DNA from 3 places in the Comamonas sp. NyZ500 genome. Region 3 is predicted to be linked to each of the others. Evidence: predicted binding sites of a transcription regulator. Region 3 holds the regulator's gene; each other region holds the start of a gene.

Region 1 (5,038 bases), 140 kb from region 3:
GGATGTCAAGCACCGCGCAGAAGAGCTGCACTTTGCCCGCACCCGGGCTGCATTCTGAGAAACCCCCAGGCTATATATCCAAGGAGACCCATATGCTTCTGAAAGACAAAGTCATCATCATCTCTGGCATCGGCCCCGGCATGGGCATCAAGCTCGCCCTGCGCGCGGCGGAATATCAGGCCAAGGCCGTGGTGCTGGCAGCCCGCACACAGTCCATGCTCGATGAGGCAGAGCAAACGATTCGCGATGCCGGCCACTCCTGCGAGACGCTCAAAGTGTCCACCGATATCTCGCAGCCCGAGCAGTGCCAGCGGCTTGCAGAGCTGACCGTTGCCAGGTTCGGCCGCATCGATGCGCTGATCAACTCGGCCTATGCCCACGGGACCTGGGGCTCTTCGAGCAACTCCTCCATGGATGACTGGCGCAAGGTCATGGAAGTCAATCTCTACGGCTCCATGAACATGACCCAGGCCGTGGTGCCGCAGATGAAAAAGCAAAAAGACGGCAGCATTGTGATGATCAACACCATGGCAACGCGCCGCCCCAATCAGCTCGAAGCCGGTTACGCAGTATCCAAAGGCGCGCTCAAGACCGCTGTGCAATATCTGGCGGAAGACCTGGGGCCCTTCGGCATTCGCGTCAACAGCACCTACAACGGCTGGATGTGGGGCGCACCGGTCAAAGGCTATTTCCAGGCGGAAGCCAAGCGCCAGGGCGTGTCCATGGAATCTCTGGTCGATGTGATTGCCCAGCAGATTCCCTTGCGCAACGAGATTCCCGACGATGCCGATTGCGCCTCTGCCGCGCTGTATCTGGCCAGCGACTATGCGCGCGTGGTGACCGGCGCCCAACTGGACGTCAGTGGCGGCCATTACCTGCCTCACTAAATTCCAGCGGGGAACAGCATGCAAACTCTTCTGGATATTGAAGAAATCAAACAGCTCAAGGCGCGCTACTTTCGCGGCATCGACACCTGCAATCTGGAGCTTCTGAAAACCGTTCTGGCCGATGCTGTCCATATTCGCTTCGACAGCCCGACTTACCAGTATGAGATCAATGGCATTGATGAAGCCATGAACTTCTACCGCAATGCCTTCACCCATCGGCGCTTTGGCATGCACCACGGGCATACACCGGAAATCAGGGTCGACGGTGACACGGCCACCGGCATCTGGTACCTCAATGATCTGTTCATCAATCTGGATGAGCAGACCATACTCACCGGCAGTGCGCTATATGAGGACTGCTATACCAGGGTCGCCGGTCAGTGGCGGGTGCAGCGCACGGGCTACAAGCGGCTGCTGGAGATGATTGAACCTCTGAGCAGTGGTTGTCGCATCACATCGCGACCTATTACGAGCAGCTTATAAGCGACATTAAGACCGCTATTGGACTTTCCCTTAGCAGGTAGACATGTCTAGGGGCAGTCCAATGCAGGCTGATGGACGAGCAGGAGCGGAGCTCTGCCCCTAGATTCTTTTACTCCTATAAAGCGCTTTTGTGGAGCGCTTTTTGGTTCGATGCGCATCGTGCTCGTCAAGGTGATGCTTTGAGCTTGCACAAATCCAGGTTGAGCTCACATGAGACTCGTTACCGCTTCCCGTCTGGCCGAGAGGAGCGCGTCTTGAATACCGCGAGGTCCTGCGCTGTATTGAGCCACCAAATCCACAATCTGCAGCAATCTCTTGTGCAAGACTGGCTTTCTCCCGCTGATTGCCATCATTGATTACGGCCGCACGATACCCCGATTCCCTCTCTGTGTCAGTCAGGCGATCCAGTGACGGCTTTCAAGCAAGCAACAGGCGGCGGCTATCGGTTTCAGGCCAGATTTCACGCCTCAACTTCAACAGGTCAGTGCGAGATTGAGGCGCGAATTCAGTTTGCAGAGGGCTGATCCAAGCCGCGCTTGATTCCGCCGGCTATTTAGTCAACGCCCGAGGCATTTACTTGAATGTCAATTCACTCGATGAAATCTTGATGAAGGAATTGATGCAAAGCAACGAATCAAGAAGAACCTTGTTGCAAGTCAATTTTGTAGGTAATCTCGTGGCAAAGTTCGTTATCGGATCTCTATCGCCAAATCATGGATGCTCAGGCATCCAAGCCAAGGGGGATTGCTAATGACAGAACCTCAGCCTGAATCGACTCGTACCGAGGAGTTGCGCAGCTTCGCATTTCTCGCAGTTGTTATGGCACCTATATTGGCCGTTGTACTGATTGCGTCTTACGGCTTTGCGATCTGGTTTTATCAGATGATCATCGGTGGCCCTCCACATGCATGAAGAATCTGAGCCCATTGAAACTCATACCGACTTGCATATCACCAGTCTGGTTGTGCATGTGCTTCCCCATGCACTGGCACAAGTAGCTGCTGGCATCGTCACGATCAAAGGCGCCCAAATACATGGAAGTCATCCGGCCGGCAAGTTGGTCGTGACCTTGGAAGCGCCCCATGCAAGAGAAATACTTGATTGCGTGTCTCAGATTGAGCTGCTTGATGGCGTAATCAACGCATCCCTGGTTTATCAGCATGTTGAGAACTGGCAGTCGCTAAACCAAGAGGTAACACATGACTAGCACTAGGCGTGATTTTGTCCGTCAATCTGCGGCCGCAGCCGCAGGGGCCGTTGCAGGCATCCCCATAGAAGTTCTGTCCCAGGATGCAGGAGCAATGGCTGCCGACCTGAAGTGGTCCAAGGCGCCATGCCGCTTTTGCGGTACAGGTTGCGGCGTCATGGTGGCCGTCAAGGACAACCGCGTAGTGGCCACTCAGGGTGACCCTGAGGCCGAGGTCAACCGGGGGCTGAACTGCGTCAAGGGTTACTTCCTGTCCAAGATCATGTATGGCGGTGATCGTCTGACAAAGCCGTTGCTGCGCATGAAGAATGGTCGCTATGCCAAGGACGGCGAGTTCCAGCAGGTTTCCTGGGATACGGCCTTCGACGTCATGGCAGAGCAGTTCAAAAAGACGCTCAAGGCCAAGGGGGCCGACGCGGTGGGCATGTTCGGCTCCGGCCAGTGGACGGTATGGGAGGGCTATGCCGCCTCCAAGCTGTTCAAGGCGGGCTTTCGCACCAACAACATTGATCCCAATGCAAGGCACTGCATGGCCTCGGCAGTTGCCGGCTTCATGCGCACCTTTGGCATGGACGAGCCCATGGGTTGCTATGACGACATCGAGGCCGCGACTGCCTTTGTGCTATGGGGCTCGAACATGGCTGAAATGCATCCGGTGCTGTGGACGCGCGTGACCGACAGGCGCCTGTCCACACCAGGCGTGAAGGTGGCCGTGCTGTCCACCTTCGAGCACCGCTCGTATGAGTTGGCGGACATGTCTCTGACCTTCAAGCCTCAGACCGACCTGGCCATACTCAACTACATCGCCAACCACATCATCACCACAGGCAGGGTCAACAAGGACTTTGTCTCCAAGCACTGCAATTTCAAGCTCGGCAACACCGATATCGGCTACGGGCTGCGTCCTGAGCATCCGCTGCAGAAGGCTGCCAAGAACGCCAAGGACCCCAACGGTGCCAAGTCCATAAACTACGAGGAATACGCCAAGTTCGTATCCACCTATACGCTCGAGTACACAACCAAGCTCACGGGTGTACCGGCCAACCGTCTCAAGGCTCTTGCCGAGCTCTATGCAGACCCCAATAGCAAGGTGGTGTCGTTCTGGACCATGGGTTTCAACCAGCACACACGCGGTGTCTGGGCCAACAACATGGTCTACAACATCCACTTGCTGCTGGGCAAGATCGCCACACCCGGCAACAGCCCGTTCTCACTGACGGGTCAGCCTTCTGCCTGCGGAACGGCGCGTGAGGTGGGCACTTTCTCGCACCGCCTGCCAGCGGACATGGTGGTGACGAACCCTGAGCATCGCAAGACTGCTGAAACCATCTGGAAGCTGCCCGAAGGCACGATTCCACCCAAGCCCGGCTACCATGCCGTGGAACAAAACCGTGCACTCAAGGACGGCAGGCTCAATGCCTACTGGGTGATGGTCAACAACAACATACAGGCCGGCGCCAACCTGGCGCAGGAAGGCTACCCGGGCTACCGAAACCCTGACAATTTCGTGGTGGTCTCCGATGTCTATCCCACAGTCACAGCCGTAGCCGCCGATCTGATCTTGCCGTCGGCCATGTGGGTCGAAAAGGAAGGCGCCTACGGCAATGCAGAGCGCCGCACCCACTTTTGGCACCAGCTGGTCAAGGCTCCTGGTGAGGCGCGCTCCGACCTGTGGCAATTGATGGAGTTTTCCAAGCGTTTCAAGGTCGAGGAAGTCTGGCCCGAGGAACTGCTGGCCAAGAAGCCCCAGTTGCGCGGCAAGACCCTGTTCGAGGTGCTGTACCGCAACGGCAACGTGGACAAGTTCCCCTTGGCCGACATGGACCCAGCCTATGAAAACGAGGAAGCCAAGGCCTTTGGCTTCTATCCGCAAAAAGGTCTGTTCGAGGAGTACGCCTCGTTCGGCCGTGGCCATGGCCACGATCTGGCACCGTTCGACCAGTACCACAAGGTGCGCGGCATGCGCTGGCCCGTGGTCAACGGCAAGGAAACGCTCTGGCGTTACCGCGAAGGCTCGGACCCTTATGTGAAAGCCGGTACGGGCTACCAGTTCTACGGCAATATCGACGGCAAGGCCAACATCTTTGCCTTGCCGTACGAACCACCGGCGGAGGCTCCGGACAAGGATTACCCGTTCTGGCTTTCCACGGGCCGAGTGCTTGAGCACTGGCACTCGGGATCCATGACCCGGCGCGTACCCGAGCTGCATCGTGCCGTGCCTAACGCACTGTGCTACATGCATCCTGACGATGCCAAGGCACTGGGCGTGCGCCGCGGCAGCGAAGTTGAGCTGTCCTCGCGGCGCGGCTCCATGCGCACGCGCGTCGAGACGCGCGGCCGCAACAAGCCCCCGCGCGGATTGGTCTATGTCCCCTGGTTCGACGCCAGCCAGCTGATCAACAAGGTGACGCTGGATGCTACCGACCCGATTTCGTTGCAGACGGACTTCAAGAAGTGCGCT
Region 2 (5,038 bases), 130 kb from region 3:
AGCGGCGCTGCTGCGCGGCATGGCCTGTCGTTTGCTGCTGGACGAGCAGTTGCTGGAAAGCGCTGAAATCGTGCGTCAGTTCAACCGCAATCTTTCGCTGGGCGCGGCGCCCATGGATGTGGCGGCCTGGCTGGACGGTTTCCTGAACCAGCAGGCGCTGGTGTTGCTGCATGACGAGTCCATCTGGGGTGCTGTCGATGCCTGGCTCAGCGGTCTGGGCGAGCTGCAGTTTGCCCAGATTCTGCCGCTGGTGCGGCGCAGCTTCTCGACCTTCAGCAATCACGAGCGCCAAAGCCTGGGCGACAAGGTCAAGCGAACTCCTGTGGGGGGCGCTGCGGCACCTGGTCCTGCCGTGGGTGCTGCGGACGACGCCGCGCCCTGGGATGAGTCGCGTGCCTTGCGGGCCTTGCCCGTGCTCAATGAGTTGCTGGGATTGAATCTGCCCCAGGCGCTGATGGGACAAGCCCAGGCAGCTACCGATTTTGATGCGGCTGCGGCCAAGGTGTGACGATGAATCAAACAGCAAATTTGGCGACCGAGCCGCAACAGGAGTCCGAAGAGCTGCAGCCCACCACGCGGCTGCAGCGCTGGCGCATGGTGCTGGGCAGCCCCGCTGACGCCAGTTGCGGTGGTGTGACGGGTCGCTTGCAGGAGATGGACCAGGCGCTGGCCGCCTTGTATGAGGAAGACAGCAAGCTGGCATCGCGCAAGGGCGGACGCGGCAACTCCTCGCCCTCGGTATCGCGCTGGCTGGGCGATATCCGCAAATACTTTCCGAGCCAGGTCGTGCAGGTCATGCAGCGCGATGCCATGGAGCGTCTGAATCTGCGCGAGCTGCTGCTGCAGCCCGAGATGCTGGAGAATGTGCAGCCCGATGTGCATCTGGTGGCGGACCTGATTTCGCTGGGCTCGGTGATTCCGCAGAACACCAAGGCCACGGCGCGGCTGGTGGTGCGCAAGGTGGTGGACGAGCTGATGAAAAAGCTCGAAGAGCCCATGCGCAGTGCCGTGGCCGGGGCGCTGGACCGCAGCCAGCGCAACCGACGCCCGCGCCATGCAGAAATCGACTGGAATCGCACCATACGCGCCAACCTGCGCCATTGGCAGCCCGAGTACAAGACCATTGTTCCGGAGACGCTGATCGGCTATGGACGCAAGGCGCGCCGCCCGCAGCGCGAGGTGATTCTGTGCATTGACCAGAGCGGCTCCATGGCCAACTCGGTGGTCTATTCCAGCATCTTTGGTGCGGTGATGGCCAGTCTGCCGGCCGTGGCCACCAAGCTGGTGGTGTTTGATACGGCCGTGGTTGATCTGACGGAAAAGCTCGACGACCCCGTCGATGTGCTGTTTGGTGTGCAACTGGGTGGCGGCACCGATATCAACGGTGCGGTCGGCTATTGCCAGGGGCTGATCAGCGAGCCGCGCAACAGCATTCTGGTGCTGATCTCCGACCTCTACGAAGGCGGTGTGGAGTCGGGCCTGCTGCGCCGCGCCAACGAGCTGGTGGAAGCAGGCGTGCAGTTCATCACGCTGCTGGCGCTCAGCGACGAGGGAGCTCCGGCCTATGACGCGGAACTGGCGGCCAAGCTGGCGGCACTGGGCGTGCCCTCGTTTGCCTGCACCCCCGATGCCTTTCCGCAGCTCATGGCAGCGGCCATCCGTCGCGACGATGTGGCTGCCTGGGCGGCGACACAGGGCTTCAAGACCAGCAAATAGGAAGACTGCCCGAAGAAGACTGCTTGTTGAGGCTCAGTCGGGCAGAACGACGCCGAGCTTGGCCAGCCTGGCGGCCATCACATCACGGCGGCGCGCGGCCTTGGCAGCGGTTTCGCTGACCGTTGCAATGGTCTTGGGGCCTTTGCCCGCTGCGGCCTTGACCAGTTCCGCCTTCTTGGCGGCCTCTGCGGCAAGTTTGCGGTAGCTGGCAATCAGTTCGGCATGGGCGATGGCTTGAGTCACAGGGTTTCCGTTCGATGAGGGCGCTCATTGTCGCTGCAAAGCCAGTGCCGTGCCGAGCGCGCAGCTGATTGGCAATTTCCTGTCGCAATCGTGGCACGGTTTGCAGGCATGATGGCGATTTTGCAAACCAGCGGGAGAAGCGATGGCAGGTGCCGGCCTTTTGATGTTGCTAGACGATATTGCTAGCTTGCTCGACGACGTGGCCTTGATGACCAAGACCGCGGCAGGCAAGAGCACGGCAATTCTGGACGATGTGGCTACCCAGACCAAGGTTGCGGTGCAGAAGACGGCCGGCGTGTTGGGCGATGACCTGGCGCTCAATGCCGAGCAGGTTACGGGAGTGAAGGCCAACCGGGAGCTGCCCGTGGTCTGGGCAGTGGCCAAAGGTTCGTTGATGAACAAGGCCATCCTGGTGCCGGCGGCGCTGTTGATCAGCGCTTTTGTGCCCTGGTTGATCACGCCCTTGCTGATGGTGGGGGGCGCGTTTCTCTGCTTTGAGGGCGTGGAGAAGATCCTGGAGCTGTTTCACAAGCATCAAAAGCATGATGCGCATGACGCCGTGGTGGATGCCGAGGAGGCGGCCCATAAAGGTGTTGCGCCTTCATCGGTGCGTGCCGCGCGTGAAAAGCAGATGGACCCGATGGAGTACGAGAAGCAGAAGGTCAAGGGGGCCGTGCGCACGGACTTTATCTTGTCGGCCGAAATCATGGCGATTGCGCTGGGTACGGTGTCCGCCAAACCCATCTGGGAGCAGGCCTCGGTGCTGATCGCTGTAGCTCTGGCCATCACCGTGTTCGTCTATGGACTGGTGGCCGGGATCGTGCGCATGGATGACGTGGGCGGCTGGCTGATGGCCAAGAGCAGCAGCGCTGCCAAGGCCATGGGCCGTGGTCTGATTGCTTTTACCCCGTGGCTGATGCGCGGGCTGTCCATCGTGGGTACGGCTGCCATGTTCATGGTGGGCGGTAGCTTGCTGGTGCACGGCATAGAGCCGGTCGAACATTGGATAGAGCAGGTGATTGTGCCCACGGGCGGTATTGTTGCAGCGCTGGGACCGGTGTTGGTGCATGTGCTGGTTGGGGCCGTCATTGGCGGTGCGGTTGTGGTGTGCGTGGAGTTGTGGCACAAGCTGCGACCAGCCAGGGTGGCTCATCCGAATTGACGACTACCATCACTGCTGACGCAAATTTTTGCGCTTCATCAGTATCCTGGGCGGACGTGGCCGATGGGCAACGTCCGCTTTTTTCTTTGCGGTGTTGGTGTGCGGGTTGACCTGGGACAAACCCGTGTGGCAGTGGCTTTGTTTCAATGGATGCCAAGGGATGCCAAGGGATGCAAAGCATTGCTCTCACCCAATTCTTCAAGGAAAGAACCCATGAAAAAGACTCTGATCGCGATTGCTGCTGTTGCCAGCGCCCTGACGGCCGGTACCGCTTTTGCCCAATCTTCGTTTGACGGCTCCAGCCCTTGGCAGGTTCGCGTGCGTGCTCTGCATCTGGACAGCGACAACGGTGGCGCTGCCGGAGACGCAGGCGTGAGCATCAACAACAAGTGGATGCCTGAGCTGGACGTGTCCTACTTCTTCACGCCCAACATTGCGGCTGAGCTGGTGCTGACCTATCCTCAAAAGCATGATGTGCGCCTGAATGGCGGCAAGATCGGTTCGCTCAAGCATCTGCCCCCCACCTTGCTGGCGCAGTACCACTTCACCAACTTCGGGGCCTTCAAGCCTTATGTGGGGGCAGGCGTGAACTACACACGCTTCTCGAACGTGGACATCCTGGATGGTGCCGTGACCGTGAAGAAGAACAGCTTTGGCGGCGCGCTGCAGATCGGCTTCGACTATGCGCTGGACAAGAACTGGTCGCTGAACTTCGACATCAAGAAGGTGTATCTGGGTACCAAGGTCACAGGTGCAGGCGTGTTTGAAAACACCAAGTTCAAGGTTGACCCATGGCTGGTGGGTGTGGGTGTGGGCTATCGCTTCTGATAGCTTCACGGCAAAGAGTGTTCTTGTCTGCGGCCTTCTTCCCGCAGGCGAGGCACGCACCGCAGGCTCTGCGGTGCATCGGAGTCAGCAGGTCGGCATGGCCTGATGACTTCGGAGGCTAGGGTGTATGTTTAGATCGGTATTCCGCCAGCGCGGGGTACCGATTTTTTTTGCTGAATTCTTTGGCCAGTATTGACTTTGTCAGCATTGCTGCATGCGCATGCAGTAAAAGGATCGCTGGCTTCAGTCCTACTTCTGCCGATTGCCGGCCGCGCTAGGCTGAGGGTCTAAAGCAGGCTTGGCAGTGATGGCGCGGGCAATGGCTGCATCGCGCGATCAGCTCATTAGGAGGATCAGCATGCGCGCGACACCGGACAGGCAGGCAGCATCGATAGAGTTTGCATCACGCGCAGGGCGCATTCCATTGCCTCTGGCGTCCTCGTTGAGACCGCCACCGCTTCAGGACGATGGTTGCAGCTTCTTGGACGCGTATACCCCCCCGACGCATCTGCGCTATGAGCTGGCGCAGGGGCTGATGCAGCGGCAGGCGCAGATTTCTCCCAAGTTCCTATATGACGCGCATGGCTGCGCCCTGTTTGAGCAGATAACCGAGCTGCCCGAGTACTACCCCACAAGAACCGAGGCTGCCATCATGGCCCGCTATGACCTGGAGATCGCCCAAGCCATGGCGGGTTGCCAGGTGTTGATAGAGCTGGGCGCGGGCAATTGCGAAAAAGTGCGGCGCCTGTGCCGCAGCGTGGGGCCGCAGCAGTTTCTGGGAGTGGATATTGCGGTCGAGTTTCTGCAGGCCGCTGTGGCCAGGCTGGAGCACGACTTCCCGCGACTTACGGCTCGTGCAGTTGCGGCGGATTTCACGGGGGACTGGCATTTGCCGTCAGGCGTGCCACAGACGCGGCGTGAGCTGTTCTATCCTGGCTCCTCGATCGGCAACTTCGATACGCAGCAGGCTTTGCATATGCTCGGACATATGCATTCACTTCTGGGGGGCGACGGCGGGCTGCTGATTGGCATTGATCTGCCCAAGCCGGTACCGGTTCTGATAGCCGCTTACGACGATGAGCAGGGCGT
Region 3 (5,038 bases):
TTGGGATGCAAACAGCATCAACAATCCCCTCTTGTGTGACTTATCGGCACCAAAGGCTGGGTTTGTAGACCAGGTCCATCCACAAAGCCCAACTCGCAACGCCAATCAGCATCAGACCTGCAACTCTGGTGCCCCACCTGGCCCGCAATGCATTGACATGCGACTGTCCCAGTTGCCACAGCCAGGGACCCGCCAGCAGCCACAGTGCACCACCAACAGCAAAGGCGGCCATGGACAAAGCACCTTGCCAGGCGCCGCCACTCAAGGCCGCCACCAACACCGCCGAATACAGCAAACCACAAGGCATCAGTGCCCAGGCAAAGCCTGCTGCCAGACTGCCGCCTGGCGCGGTGACCCAGGGCTGAACCCTGGCCCAGACGGAACGCCCCGCCCGCTCCAGCCAGGCTGGCTGCCGCGCCTGCACCACCATGGCCAGTCCCCAGGCCATGACCGCCACATGCATCAGCGTCCAAAGTCTCTGCAATGCCGTTGTCTGACTGGTCAGCCAGGCCAGACTTTCCATGGCCACGGCCGCGATCCCGCCCAGCAGGGCATAGGCAGCGATGCGCCCCAGATGAAACAGGCTGGTACGCAGCCATTGGCGTTTTTGCAGGCCGAGCACGACAACTGGCTGCCCGCCGCCGACAGGCTTCGCTGCTGTGACCACGCTGCAGGGGGCAGCGCACATCACAAGACAATGGGGCCCACCCACGAGCCCCATGATCAAAGCAGTCCAGACCAGCGAAAACAACATGCGCTAGATGATGCGCGAAAAGCGGGCGCGGTTCCGGTCGGCCTGCAAATATCGGTCAAACAGCATGGCTACTCCGCGCACAAAAAACCAGCCCAGGCCAGTGACCTTGAAGCCCTCGGCGGACAGCTCGACCAAGCCGTTGCGCTGCATCTCTGCCAGCGCATCCAGCTCCGCAGCGAAGTACTCGCGGAAATTGATAAGCCAGGCCTGCTCCATGGGCTCATACAGGACGGAACCCTGGCACATGATGGACATGATGACGGCTCTGCGCACCAGATCGTCACGTGAAAGCGCCAGTCCGCGCTGCACGGGCAGCATGCCGCCATCGACGGCATCGTAATACTCTTCAAGAGTCTTGACGTTCTGGCTGTAGGTCGCGCCCACCTTGCCGATAGCCGATACGCCCAGTGCAATCAGGTCGCAATCAGGCTGGGTGCTGTAGCCCTGAAAGTTGCGATGCAGGCGCCCCTGGCGCTTGGCAATGGCCAAAGAGTCGTCAGGCAGCGCAAAGTGGTCCATGCCTACATAGACATAGCCGCCATCCATGAATGCATCAATTGCGCCGGAGAGCATGTTCAGCTTGTCCTGTCCCATGGGCAGGTCTGCCGATTCGATGCGCCTTTGCGGCTTGAAGCGCTCGGGCAGATGCGCATAGGCATACAGTGCAATGCGATCGGGGCGCAGCTCATTGACCTGTGCCAGCGTGCGCGCGAAAGACTCGGGCGTCTGCCTGGGCAGCCCGTAGATCAGGTCCACATTGATGGAGACAAAGCCCAGGCGGCGCGCCTCGGCCACCAGCGCAAATACTTGCTCGGCGGGCTGCTCGCGGTGCACCGCTTTCTGCACCGCGGGATCAAAGTCCTGCACGCCAAAGCTCAGGCGATTGAACCCCATGTCCTTGAGAGCTCTCAGCCGCTCGTTGCTGACGGTGCGCGGATCGACCTCGATGGAGTACTCGCCCGCGGGATCCAGCTTGAAATGTTCACGCATCAAGACCATCAGCTGCTGCAACTCGGCATCGCTGAAAAAGGTCGGTGTGCCTCCGCCCAGATGCAGCTGGCTTACGAGCTGGCCTTTGCCGCAATGCTCGGTATGCATGGCCAGCTCGCGGCTCAAGTAGTCCAGATACTCGGCAGCCTTCTCATGATGCTTGGTCACGATCTTGTTGCAGGCGCAGTAATAGCAAAGCGACTCACAGAACGGCACATGCACATAAACGGACAGGGGCAAAGCGCGCGAGCCAGAATGCGTCTTGCGCTGCTTGAGTGCCAGTATGTAGTCGTCTGCACCAAAAGCCTCAACAAAACGGTCGGCTGTTGGGAACGATGTGTAGCGTGGGCCGGGGATATCAAAGCGGCTCAGCAACTCAGGCGTGACTGCGGTCATAACTGGGAGTTAGGGTGCGCCCACACTCTGTATAGAGCAGATTTCAATGGAAATCAGATCCTGAAAATCATGCCCAAAATAGGCAAAAGCGCATGTTTTTGAACGAATACAGGCAATGTGCCCCAAGGCAATCACCCTGTCCTTGATGAAAATCAAGAGACCTCAAGGCAAGTGCTGCGACAATTTGATCCATCTCATCTTCAACCACGAGGTCAATGACCAGCGCGACTCTCCACTCCGTGTCTGTCTGCGCCGTTGCAAAAAGCCCATGAATCTTCAGACCATCAAAGCATCCTGCTCCAACTGCAATCTGCGTGAACTGTGCATGCCCATGGGCCTGGACGATGAACAAATGGAGCGCATTGACGAGATTGTGGCCACGCGCCGCAAGGTCAAGCGCGGCGGGCTGCTGTTTCGCAATGGCGAAGAGTTCACCTCTCTGTATGCCATTCGAACCGGCTTCTTCAAGACCAGCGTGGCCACCGAAGACGGACGCGATCAGGTCACAGGCTTTCAGATGGCTGGCGAAATCATTGGTCTGGACGGCATCGTCAACGACCACCACACTTGTGATGCCGTGGCCCTGGAAGACGCCGAGGTTTGCGTCATGCCGTTTGACAAACTGGAGCAGCTCTCGCGCGAGGTCACTGCCCTGCAGAACCATGTGCACAAGGTCATGAGCCGCGAAATCGTGCGCGAGCATGGCGTGATGCTGCTGCTGGGCAGCATGCGTGCCGAAGAGCGCCTGGCGGCCTTTGTGTTGAACCTGGTCCAGCGCCTGTCGGCACGCGGCTTTTCCAAGTCGGAACTGGTGCTGCGCATGACGCGCGAAGAAATCGGCAGTTACCTGGGCCTCAAGCTCGAGACCGTGAGCCGCACTTTCTCCAAATTTGCAGAGGAAGGCATTGTGGAAGTCAAGCAGCGCCACCTGCGCATCCTGGATACCGAGGCGCTCAAACGAATCGTCAACAGCCAGCAATGCCAGAACTGAACCGAGTCGACAGACACTCTCAAGACAAAGCCCGCGGACAGCGGGCTTTTTTGTCTGCGCGAATTAATCGGGCAGAGGCTCGGAAACGATGCCGCCATTGAGATCGCTGACGGAGCGACCCAGCATCACCGTCATCGCACCTCCGATCAGGGTCACGACCCAGAAGGCAAAAAAAGCGACCGTATAGATGGCCTGGCGCGACCAGTCCAGGGGGGAGCCCAGCCAGTGCACATCCAGCGGGTCCACAAAAGCGAAAACCACCATCTCCATGATTGCCGCCGCCAGAAAGGCCGGCCAGACAATCCACATCCAGCGTCGAGCATCCATCCTGATTCTCCTTGGGCTGTGGGCTTGGTCATATTTTGCACAACAGTGGTGACCGTTCATGCAGGACTGCGGGCATGCACCGTGGCGGGAAACCCTGAACCACTCTCTTTTCAGTAGCATCCTGCGCCATCTGGATATCAAAAAACCATTTACTTCTATATCAACGTTAGGCGGAGCATACGCAACACGCTCTGATTTTGATATCGGGCAACAAAAAAGGCCGCAAAAGCGACCTTGGCGGAGCAAGCGCCGGAGCGCTCAGCGATCCAGCGGATGGTCCTTGGCTGGCGTGGCCGCATGATTGCGGCCGGTGACTGCTGGGGCCAGGCTTTTTTCACTTTCGCTCAGGCGCTGGTTGATTTCCATGCCATGGCGGTAGTAGTCAGGGTCAATCACGGGATCGGGCCTGCTCAGTGCGATGTATGCGGTGACAAAGCCGGCAATCACCACGATCACCGGGCCGGCGATGATGAGCCAGACATGGGCAAACTTCCACCAGGGCTTGCCGTCCTCGGGGTGGATGATCTTGGCCGTTTGCGAGACCTTGGCTTGTGCTGCCGACATGATGAAACCTCTTTCCAAAATTCTGACCACCCAGGCACACACGGCAGGGTGGCATAAATTGTTGCCGATTGGCGGTGCCCTTGTCCGGCCTCCGTGATGGCTCACGAAGACCGTCAAGACCTGGCATTAACGCGGCACCAGGAACACCGTCTTCTCGGAAATACGCCCTGCTCCGGCAGTCACTGCATCCACATTGAAGTGTACGGGGTGCGAGCCTGGAGTTGCTGAGCCATACGGAATCTGCAGCCGCACCGCAATGCCGCGCGTCTCTGCAGGGCCAACGCTCACTTCCTGCTCGGATGCGACTTCCAGATTCTCCAGGCCCACGGCGCTGATACGGTAGCGCTGCTCGGACTCGGTGGCGTTCATGATCTGCAGACGGTAGACGTTCTCCAGCTTGCCACCCGCCACGATGCGCGAAAGCGCAGCACGGTCGCGAATCACATCGACCTTGAGCGGCTCGCGCAGCACCAGACTGGCGATCATGGCGGCGCTGAGGGCCACCAGCACGGCCGAGTAGATCAGCACACGCGGGCGGAAAATGCGGCGAATCACCTGCACCTGCTTCCAGGCCTTGGCCACGGCATTCTGAGTGGTCAATCGGATCAGGCCACGCGGATACTCCATCTTGTCCATCACGGAGTTGCAGGCATCGATGCACAGACCGCAGCCGATGCATTCGTACTGCAACCCTTTGCGGATATCGATGCCCACGGGGCAGACCTGAACGCAAAGCTTGCAATCTATGCAGTCCCCCAGGCCCTGTGCCTTGTAGTCGACGTCTTTCTTGCGCGGGCCGCGAGCTTCACCACGTTCGGCGTCGTAGCTGACGATCATGGTGTCCTTGTCGAACATGGCACTCTGAAAGCGTGCATAGGGACACATGTACTTGCAGACCTGCTCGCGCATATAGCCGGCGTTGCCGTAGGTGGCGAAGCCGTAGAACGCCACCCAGAAAATCTGCCAACTGCCCTGGAAGGCCATCAACTCCACACCCAACTCACGGATGGGCACGA

The links. Region 3 encodes FNR, which switches genes on or off when oxygen is low (the NO sensors DNR and NnrR bind a similar motif). Its sites were predicted from a motif close to TTGATNNNNATCAA; they were not measured.
Region 1: a site for FNR is predicted at 1,987-2,000, ahead of napE (periplasmic nitrate reductase, NapE protein). Genes of this name have one in related genera too.
Region 2: a site for FNR is predicted at 3,228-3,241, ahead of JAO85_RS00590 (OmpW family protein). Genes of this name have one in related genera too.

What each region holds. Positions count from the first base shown of each region.
Region 1 is NZ_JAEIJE010000001.1:393,047-398,084, reverse strand. Features, by position in the region: gene JAO85_RS01815 (SRPBCC domain-containing protein) at 1-58, shown strand, start outside; gene JAO85_RS01810 (SDR family oxidoreductase) at 93-887, shown strand; gene JAO85_RS01805 (nuclear transport factor 2 family protein) at 906-1,370, shown strand; gene napE (periplasmic nitrate reductase, NapE protein) at 2,121-2,282, shown strand; gene JAO85_RS01795 (chaperone NapD) at 2,275-2,577, shown strand; gene napA (periplasmic nitrate reductase subunit alpha) at 2,570-5,038, shown strand, end outside.
Region 2 is NZ_JAEIJE010000001.1:120,861-125,898, forward strand. Features, by position in the region: gene JAO85_RS00570 (DUF5682 family protein) at 1-508, shown strand, start outside; gene JAO85_RS00575 (VWA domain-containing protein) at 511-1,716, shown strand; gene JAO85_RS00580 (hypothetical protein) at 1,750-1,959, opposite strand; gene JAO85_RS00585 (DUF808 domain-containing protein) at 2,102-3,121, shown strand; gene JAO85_RS00590 (OmpW family protein) at 3,335-3,949, shown strand; gene egtD (L-histidine N(alpha)-methyltransferase) at 4,308-5,038, shown strand, end outside.
Region 3 is NZ_JAEIJE010000001.1:252,192-257,229, reverse strand. Features, by position in the region: gene JAO85_RS01180 (sulfite exporter TauE/SafE family protein) at 41-754, opposite strand; gene hemN (oxygen-independent coproporphyrinogen III oxidase) at 758-2,140, opposite strand; gene fnr (fumarate/nitrate reduction transcriptional regulator Fnr) at 2,409-3,131, shown strand; gene JAO85_RS01165 (hypothetical protein) at 3,195-3,458, opposite strand; gene JAO85_RS01160 (FixH family protein) at 3,717-4,022, opposite strand; gene ccoG (cytochrome c oxidase accessory protein CcoG) at 4,149-5,038, opposite strand, start outside.